DNA from 4 places in the Bacillus sp. ISL-75 genome. Region 1 is predicted to be linked to each of the others. Evidence: predicted binding sites of a transcription regulator. Region 1 holds the regulator's gene; each other region holds the start of a gene.

What was found. The regulator Rex, encoded in region 1, represses fermentation and respiration genes when NADH is low (regulators of the CRP and FNR family bind a similar motif). The targets are predictions, from matches to a motif close to TTGTGAAATATTTCACAA.
Region 2: J7E63_RS06695 (AtpZ/AtpI family protein) is a predicted target of Rex. The motif match lies at 1,168-1,185, and genes of this name have one in related genera.
Region 3: J7E63_RS13865 (formate/nitrite transporter family protein) is a predicted target of Rex. The motif match lies at 1,169-1,186, and genes of this name have one in related genera.
Region 4: J7E63_RS12490 (DUF3147 family protein) is a predicted target of Rex. The motif match lies at 1,515-1,532, and genes of this name have one in related genera.

What each region holds. Positions count from the first base shown of each region.
Region 1 is NZ_JAGGQX010000051.1:33,578-35,784, forward strand. Features, by position in the region: gene ystJ (NADP-dependent malic enzyme) at 1-612, opposite strand, end outside; gene J7E63_RS20075 (redox-sensing transcriptional repressor Rex) at 770-1,426, opposite strand; gene moaC (cyclic pyranopterin monophosphate synthase MoaC) at 1,463-1,960, opposite strand; gene J7E63_RS20085 (ABC-F family ATP-binding cassette domain-containing protein) at 2,139-2,207, shown strand, end outside.
Region 2 is NZ_JAGGQX010000015.1:42,840-45,046, forward strand. Features, by position in the region: gene J7E63_RS06690 (S8 family serine peptidase) at 1-964, shown strand, start outside; gene J7E63_RS06695 (AtpZ/AtpI family protein) at 1,339-1,563, shown strand; gene J7E63_RS06700 (ATP synthase subunit I) at 1,566-1,940, shown strand; gene atpB (F0F1 ATP synthase subunit A) at 1,963-2,207, shown strand, end outside.
Region 3 is NZ_JAGGQX010000030.1:30,473-32,679, reverse strand. Features, by position in the region: gene J7E63_RS13870 (VanW family protein) at 1-125, opposite strand, end outside; gene J7E63_RS13865 (formate/nitrite transporter family protein) at 311-1,135, opposite strand; gene J7E63_RS13860 (methylated-DNA--[protein]-cysteine S-methyltransferase) at 1,504-2,055, shown strand; gene J7E63_RS13855 (SpoIID/LytB domain-containing protein) at 2,088-2,207, opposite strand, start outside.
Region 4 is NZ_JAGGQX010000027.1:25,938-28,144, forward strand. Features, by position in the region: gene J7E63_RS12485 (acyl-CoA dehydrogenase family protein) at 1-1,046, opposite strand, end outside; gene J7E63_RS12490 (DUF3147 family protein) at 1,320-1,463, opposite strand; gene J7E63_RS12495 (YpzG family protein) at 1,717-1,869, shown strand; gene J7E63_RS12500 (GNAT family N-acetyltransferase) at 2,059-2,207, shown strand, end outside.

The DNA of each region.
Region 1 (2,207 bases):
CAGGAGCTTAACAATCGCTACTCCAGCTGAACCTGCTCCGTTTACTGCAACACGAATATCTTCAATTTTTTTATCCGCTAATTTTAACGCGTTGATTAGACCAGCGGCTGTTACAATCGCGGTTCCATGCTGGTCATCATGAAAAACAGGAATCTCGCAGGCTTTGCGGAGGCGGTCTTCAATTTCAAAGCATTGCGGCGCAGCAATATCCTCCAAGTTCACTCCGCCAAATGTTGGTTCTAGCAGCCTGACGGTTTCTACGATCTGGTCTGTGTCAGTGGTGGCCAAGCAAATGGGAAAGGCGTCAACATCTGCGAACGATTTGAATAACACGGCCTTTCCTTCCATCACAGGCATCGCAGCTTTTGGTCCAATGTTTCCAAGCCCCAGAACCGCTGTCCCATTGGATACAACTGCGACTAGATTGCCCTTTGAGGTATAATCATAGACTTTATTTTCGTCTGCATAAATTTCCAAACACGGCTCTGCCACACCAGGTGAATAGGCTAGGCTTAAATCTTTTGCATTATGTACTCCCACCTTAGAATAAATCCCAACCTTGCCTTGGTGTTCCTTGTGCATTTTTAATGCTTCATCTCGTAAAATTGACATTGAATTTCCCCCACTTCCGTTAGTAACCGCTTGCATTTCATCTACCTACATCTTAGTCCATAAGAAAGTATTTTTATAGATTATGTAATTAAAAAAAGCAGGGATTTAATCATACAAAAGGCCTTCCACAAATTTCGTGGAAAGCCTTTTTAACTAATTATTCTTCATCTATTTCCACCGTTGGATAATGCTTTAAAAAGTAGACTAGCGATTGAAGCTCCACTGCCAAGTCAATATGATGGACCCTTATTAATGGTGGAACATTTAATCTTGCTGGAGTGAAATTTAAGATTCCTTTTACATTCGCTTGGACCAGTCGATCGGTTATCATTTGTGCGGCAGGAGCCGGAACCGTTAATATCGCCACAGAAATATTAGTTTCTGATAAAACCTTCTCTAAATCATCCATAGGATGAACGGGTACCTCGCGAATCATGGTTCCCATTTTGTCGGGATCCACATCGAAGGCGCATTCTATTTTTGTGTTATTATTTTTTAAAAAGTTATAGTTTAAAAAGGCAGTCCCAAGATTTCCGACTCCTATTAAGGCAACCTTAGTTAATTCATCCTGATCTAAGGTCTTACGGAAGAAGGATATTAAGTAATTAACATTATACCCATAGCCCTTTTTCCCTAACGCACCGAAATATGAAAAGTCGCGGCGAATCGTTGCTGAGTCTACCTTTACTGCTTCACTCAATTCCGCTGAAGAGACCCTTTGCTTGCCGGAACTATGCAGGTTTTTTAGAAATCGATAATAGAGGGGCAGCCGTTTTGCTGTCGCCTGTGGTATTTTCGTTGTTTCATTACTCATAATCTCCCACACCCCATGAATGGTTTAGTTAAAAATTTATTTAACTCTTTCATCTCTTTTAAAATCACCGTTTTTACCGCCCGTTTTTTCGACAAGATACGTCGGGCCAATTACCATACCTTTATCAACGGCTTTACACATATCATAAACTGTTAAGGCACATGCGGATACGGCTGTTAACGCTTCCATTTCCACGCCTGTGCTCCCCTTCGTTTTAACGGCTGCAGCAATATATAATTGATAGTTCTCATCCTTATCCTGTTCCCAAGAGAAAGAAATATTAACACCTGTTAATGGAATCGGATGGCACATTGGAATAAAATCCCATGTCTTCTTTGCTGCCATGACAGCTGCTATCTGGGCCACTGCTAAGACATCGCCCTTCTTCATCTCATTATTAGTTATTTTATCATAAATTTCTTTACTAACGGTAATGCTGGAGTGAGCAAGCGCCGTACGTGCCGTTTCCGGCTTATCACTGACGTCGACCATTTTTGCTCTGCCTTCTTCATTAAAATGCGTAAATTCTGCCATATAAAAAATCCTCCCATCAAATCATACACTATTTTACCTTATATGTGTGTGAAACTTTGAACTAAATATTACATTTTTTGACGATTTAGGACCCTTACTCCGCTAATAAGGCGAGCAGTTTATTGCCGACATACCGGGAATAAGGTACACTAATCCTATGTAATAGAGGTGAATGAGAATGATTTTGCTACAGGTTAATCAATTACAAAAATATTATGGTGCTGACCTTATTTTATCGAATATTAAG
Region 2 (2,207 bases), on a different contig from region 1:
TATTGTTGCCCCCGGAGTAGCGATTAATTCGACGATTCCGGGCGGCTATTTGTCGCTTCAAGGGACGAGTATGGCGGCGCCGCACGTCGCTGGGGCCTGTGCATTAATTAAGCAGGCCCATCCGGACTGGACACCCGAACAAATCAAAGCGTCCCTGATGAACACGGCAAAACCGCTCGCAAAGTCTAATAGCGTTGACCGTACGGCGGCCATCCCGAACGCAGCCGGACGTAAGACCACTACCATCAACGGGCGAACCCTTGGTACACAGGGAGAACCCGCCTACTACCGCACCTTTGAACAGGGGGCAGGCAGAATCCAGGTTGACGAAGCGATCCAAGCCACCACACTCGTCACACCGAGCAGTATCCGGTTTGGGAAATTTACGGAACAGAGTGATGTCCATAAAGCCTATCTTCATGTCGAAAATACAAGCCAGCAAGACCAGCGTTATTCGTTTGATATCCCGCCATATATCGATGGACTGGAATGGCGGCTGCCGCTTTCGTTTACGCTCGAGCCTCAGCAAACAAAGGACATAACGGTCGAGTTGACGGTCGACCCGCAGGTGTTTAAAGGGAAAATTCACGACGGATATCTCCGCTTGCAGGCGGGCGGGGCATCAGTTCGCATTCCCTATCTTTATGTTTTAGAGGAGCCGGACTATCCACGGGTCATGGGCTTTGATTTTGCCGAAGGAGACAAACCAGGACAGTACCGCTATGAGGTGTATTTGCCGGGCGGGGCGGAGGAATTTGGGATTGCCTTGTTTAACCCGGAGGATTATCGTTTTGTCGGCTATTTAGATACGATTCCCAATGTGAAAAAGGGACTTGTTCGCAAGGACATCCCAGACGACCAGCTTCCAGCAAACGGGACCTATTTAGTAAAGGTTTTTGCCAAAAAGGCCAGCAAAGAGGACCATATCCAACGGATGATCACGATTGAGAGGAAAGAAGACTAAAAAGCAATTTTAAGAAAAGACCTTGTCCACACCAAGACATGGTCTTTTTAACAAAATCATAATAAAAGTTCATAATATTGTACCATTAGTATAATTATAATTGTTCACAAAATAGACACAAAATGAACAAAATTCCTTCACAATTTACTCTACAATAAGATTGTTGAGTAAATTCCAAATTGGAAAATACTTCAGGAAATACTTTGTGGCATAATTCACGTAATTTAATTGACATTGACAGGGTGCTATTGTATGCTAACTAAGGGTGTAAATGATAGGGTTTTCATGTAAATAAATCTATCTAAAGATAGTATTTAGGTTATGGATATTACTTTTTGCCCGATTGACATTCTCTCAGAGTGAGGATGTGTTATATGCGTAAAAACAACCGCAACCCATTACAAGCTATGGCTTTAATGTCCGCAATTGTCTCCCAATTAGTAGGTTCCATTCTAATAGGTATTTTCTCAGGCAGATGGCTGGATCAGCATTGGGGTACCGAACCAATTTTCTTAATAATCGGACTGCTTATAGGTCTTGGAGCGGGTACCTATTCCATGCTCCTTTCAATCCGCCATTTCTATTCAGGAGATAAATAACTATGCCAGATTTCAGAGTAATGTTCAACAGGCAGCGCAAATGGATTTTTTACTTGTTGTCCATTTATGTTCTAGGCTGGGGTTTCACCTCGTACCAAACCATATTTCTAGGGCTGATTCTTGGGACATGCTTTAGTTATTTGAATCTTTGGATACTAGTTAGAAAGACGGAGAGCTTTGATAAAAAGGTTACAGAGGGCAAAAAACCCAAGTCGTTAGGTTCGCTCTCGAGGATGGCTGTGGCGGGAATTGCTGCGTTAATCGCATTAAGATACCCAGAGCAATTCGATATGATTAGTTTAGTGATAGGATTAATGACATCCTATATTGTCATTATGATAGATTATTTTTACCATGCATTGCATGTACATAAATGAAGCGGAAGCGAGGTGAGTTTACATGCATCATGAGGTTCCAGAGTTTAAATTTATGGGCCTTTGGTTTAACGGCGCAAATATGCTGATGATCACAGTAGCAAGTCTAATTGTTTTCCTAATAGCCATTCTTTCTACACGAAAGCTGGCAATGAAACCTACAGGGATGCAAAACTTTTTTGAATGGGTGATGGACTTTGTTAAAGGGGTCATCAACAGCACGATGGATTGGAAAGAAGGCGGAAGGTTCCACATCCTTGGAATTACATT
Region 3 (2,207 bases), on a different contig from region 1:
TGTTGTCCTTGTTCAGATACTTTTTCTTCAACTTTCTTTACTGTTTTCGTTTTTTCTGTACATCCGGCAATAATTATTAAGCTACAGATTAATAAAATTGATACTAGCCACGAGCTCTTTGTCATTTCCCCTACCTCTTATCCTTTATTTTCATGCAGTAAATGCTGACCTCCAACGAAGTCCATTCATTCTTGGATTTTATTCCCGTTTGCATGTCAATATGACTTATAAGTATTGATTAATATGCAAAAAGCCCCTTAGGTGTAAGGAGCTTAATCAGTGAAGATATATGATTTTTTTGACCTGTAAATTATCTTACGCTGCTTTTCATCATTGGTTGAACCACTTTTGGTTCCGAATATGTTCGTTCATTTTTCTTATAGGCGTGCCAATATGCGAGTGCGATAAAGACAGATCCGCCAACCGCATTGCCAAGAAAGACAGGGATAAAATTTTCAATATATCCTAGCCAAGTAAAATGGCCGGCAAATATTGCTGCAGGAATCACAAACATATTCGCTACAACGTGTTGGAATCCGATTGCGACAAATGCCATCGTTGGAAACCAAATACCTGCAATTTTTCCGACCATATCGTCTGCCCCATAACAAAGCCACACTGCCGCTGCCACCAGCCAATTGCAGCCAATCCCCGAAACGAATGCTTGGAGAAAGGTTGCTTCTAATTTATGGTCAGCAATACTAATCGTTCTTTCCAAGAAGGGGCCGGATTCGGTAAGTCCAACCAGATGTCCAAAAAAGTATGCTACAAAAATAGCTCCGATAAAGTTACTCACCGTAACAAGAAACCAGTTATAGACAACCTGTCTAGTGCTAATCTTGTTCGCCATTCGAGCTAGCGGCACAGCCATCATATTTCCTGTTAATAGCTCACCACCTGCAAGCAAGGTGAGGATAAGGCCGATTGGGAAGACAGACGCACCAATCAAACTGCTTAACCCCTCTAAATTTCCTGTTAAAGTTGCTGTGACACGGATGAAAAGTAAATAACCTAAAGCAATGAACGCACCTGCTTCAAAACCTAATATCAGTGTTTGTAAAGGAGGGTATTTTGATTTTTTCACTCCATTTTCAACGGTAATTTCCATGATTGTTTCGGGTTTACTATATCCCATATGATATACTCCTTTTTAAATGAACCATTTAGTATGTGAAACATTTAACATACTTCTATTTTATAACAAATTCTTCTAAAATCCTGTGAATATTTCTTTAACTATTTTAGAGCGCTTACATTTACCTTTGTAATCTTGCTTTTATATTCAAAATAGCTTACTTCCCTTACTTAATAGAGGTATACTGATTCCAAGGTGATATGGTAAAGAGTATAGAAACACTACAGGAGTTACGAACGGAGACGAATGGTCTAACAGATCAGTATGTTAGTCGGTATCCCAAACCCGACCCATCTTGCTACACTTTTTAAAAAATAACCAGCCATACTCCATCAGAGTATCGCCATATGATCCGAAAGGAATAAAGAATGGAGTTTTATACAATGGAGAAAATTTATTGGAGTTTGTTTGTATATGGTCCATGGAAAATGTATCTCGCAGCAACGGTAGATGGACTTTGTTATGTTGGGTCCAATCATAAGGACTTCGAAGAACTGGTGACTTGGGTCCAAAAAAAACTCCCGCATCACCTTTTGGAGCGTGATGATAGAAAATTACAACCTTTTGTAGACGAATTCACCGAATATTTTCAAGGAAAGCTCACGTCTTTTACCTTTCCAATCGATTTTCACGGGACTCTCTTTCAACAATCTGTTTGGAACGTATTAAATGAAATTCCCTATGGATGCACACATACTTACTCAGAAATCGCGGAACTCCTGCAGAAACCTAAATCGGTACGTGCCGTTGCCGCTGCAATTGGGGCAAACCCGATATTAATTACTGTTCCTTGTCATCGTGTGATTGGTAAGAACGGGAAGTTAACTGGTTTTCGCGGCGGTTTAGATATGAAGGAAAAACTGTTAGATTTGGAAAAAGAACCCTCCACTATGAAAGGTGTAATCACACATGCTAAATAAACCAAAAAGGCAGAGAGAGGTCTCTGCCTTTTTTATTTTATATATTTACTTGAAACATAACCTGTGGCTTTACCAAATTTGATTTTTTTCCATGAACCTGTTGTTGAGACAATGGTTACTGATTGATTTTTCTTTAAAGTACCAATTACCTT
Region 4 (2,207 bases), on a different contig from region 1:
CTTGTATACCCCATCCCCCCGTGAATTTGAAGGACACGGTCGACGACATTGTTGCCCATATTTGCACCATATAATTTTGCCATCGATGCTACGTGTCGATTATCTTCCCCATGATCTAGAGTAAAGGCAGCGTTCAAGACTAGCCATCTTGCCGCTTCAATTTCAACCGCAGAATCTGCGATTTGCCATTGGATTGCTTGTCTTTCAGCAATCGGTTTCCCAAATGTGACCCGTTCCTTGGCATAATCAATCGCCATTTGCAGCAAGCGTTCAGCGGCACCGACTGCTCTTGCCCCAACAACCCAGCGTGCAAACCCAATCCACTCGAGACCAAGATTATAGCCCTTGTGTAATTCACCCAGGATATTTTCCTCCGGAACACGGACATTATCAAAAACTAAGCCGGCTGGACCCCATTCTCCCATTGTATGGATATATTCTGATTTCCAGCCCATATCGCGATCGACAATAAAGCATGTAACCCCTTCGCGGCCTTGTGTTGATTGATGTCGTTCCTTATCGGTAATCGCTATCGCCATAACGAAGTCCGCTTCGTTTCCTCCAGTAATAAATGTTTTTTCACCATTTAGAACCCATTCACTGCCGTCTTTCACTGCTGTCATTTTAATATTTCTGGTATCAGAACCAGCACCTGGCTCGGTCATTGCAAAACAAGACTTTTTCTCGCCATTAATCGTCGGAAGTAAGTATTTTTTCTTTTGTTCTTCATTACCATAGTAAAGAATATTATCTGCACCACCGCCGAACTGGAATGGGACAAAGGTTTTTGACACTTCCATTAACACAATTGCCATCATCATTTGACCAAGATCTGCACCACCATATTCCTCTGGAGTGTTAATTCCCCAAAAACCAGCTTCCTTCGCTTTAAGTTGCAGCTCTTTTAGTTTACTTGCAGGTAGACTCGGTTTACCTTCTCGTTCATTGCGGAGTACATCGTTTTCAAGGGGAATAAGTTCTTTTTCTACGAATCTTCTAATTGTTTTTTGTACCATTTTTTGTTCATCAGTCAATCGTAAATACATACCATTCACTCCATTCTTATTCTTAACATCAAATTTAATGCCGTTAAAATATAATATGCTGAACCGTTTGTAGGCATACCTACCGGTTGGTATGTTACCTTTATTTTATTCCGAACTTTCAGATAATACAAGTTAATATTTTCCTAAAAAAAATTCTCTAGCTATGGCGCCAAAGAATTTTTTGTTAACTATATACATGACTAACTACTTTTCATGCTGCCCGCTCTCTCAAGGTGGAAATAGTAAGTGAACTTCCAAGCCAAAATAGGAGACCTAGAATGATACTAAAAGCAGGAAATGCACAAATATTCCACCGGCTTTCTCCCCTAACTTCTTTGCTACGACAGTACAGGCAACTACAGCTAGACCTCCCAATAGGAATCGAAGAAGCAGTCCGCCAAGTAATAAACTAACCATTTTAAATTCGCCTCTTTTATTGTTTTGACATGCTGTTAAAAATAATTTTCTTTGTGAATTGAATCACAATAATTCGATGTATTCATTTTAACTCATTTCTATGACTATGCCATGTCAACGTTTTATTAACGTTTTTGAAGAGATTTCTCATTAAATTCAAGTTTGATGACTATTTTCCTGTCATTTTACAAAAGATAATGGTGATATTCATTAGAATATCGTCGTTTCAAATCCTTTGATGAGGTGATTTTAGATGAGTTATAAAGACCATTTAGATCCGCACTCAGAGCTCTTTCACCAACATACGACGCGTCCAAAACGTCAAAATTCACAAGTGAATGGGCAAACTCAAGTGACGCATAACACGATCATCTTAAGGAGCAATGCCAAGGCCCACCGTTGGTAAGGCTTAGGAAAAGAAACGAGTAATGGCAGCATAAACAATTACTGTCATTAGAAATGACCTTTTCTCGAATAGCAATTTCGAGAAAAGGTTTTTCTTTTTCTAAGTAATTTGTTATTTCAATATTGATAATGTTTGTTCCAAAAGATATCATAAAATCTATTAGGAATAAAAACAGGAGTGGTGCATGACATGTTTGATGACTTTACGATTAGAGATGCCGATATGTGTGATTTGCCTGTAATTGTTGATATATACAATACAACCATAGCAAGTAGGATGGTTACAGCCGATCTTGAACCAATATCAGTAGAAAACAGAGTTCAATGGTTTAACGAACA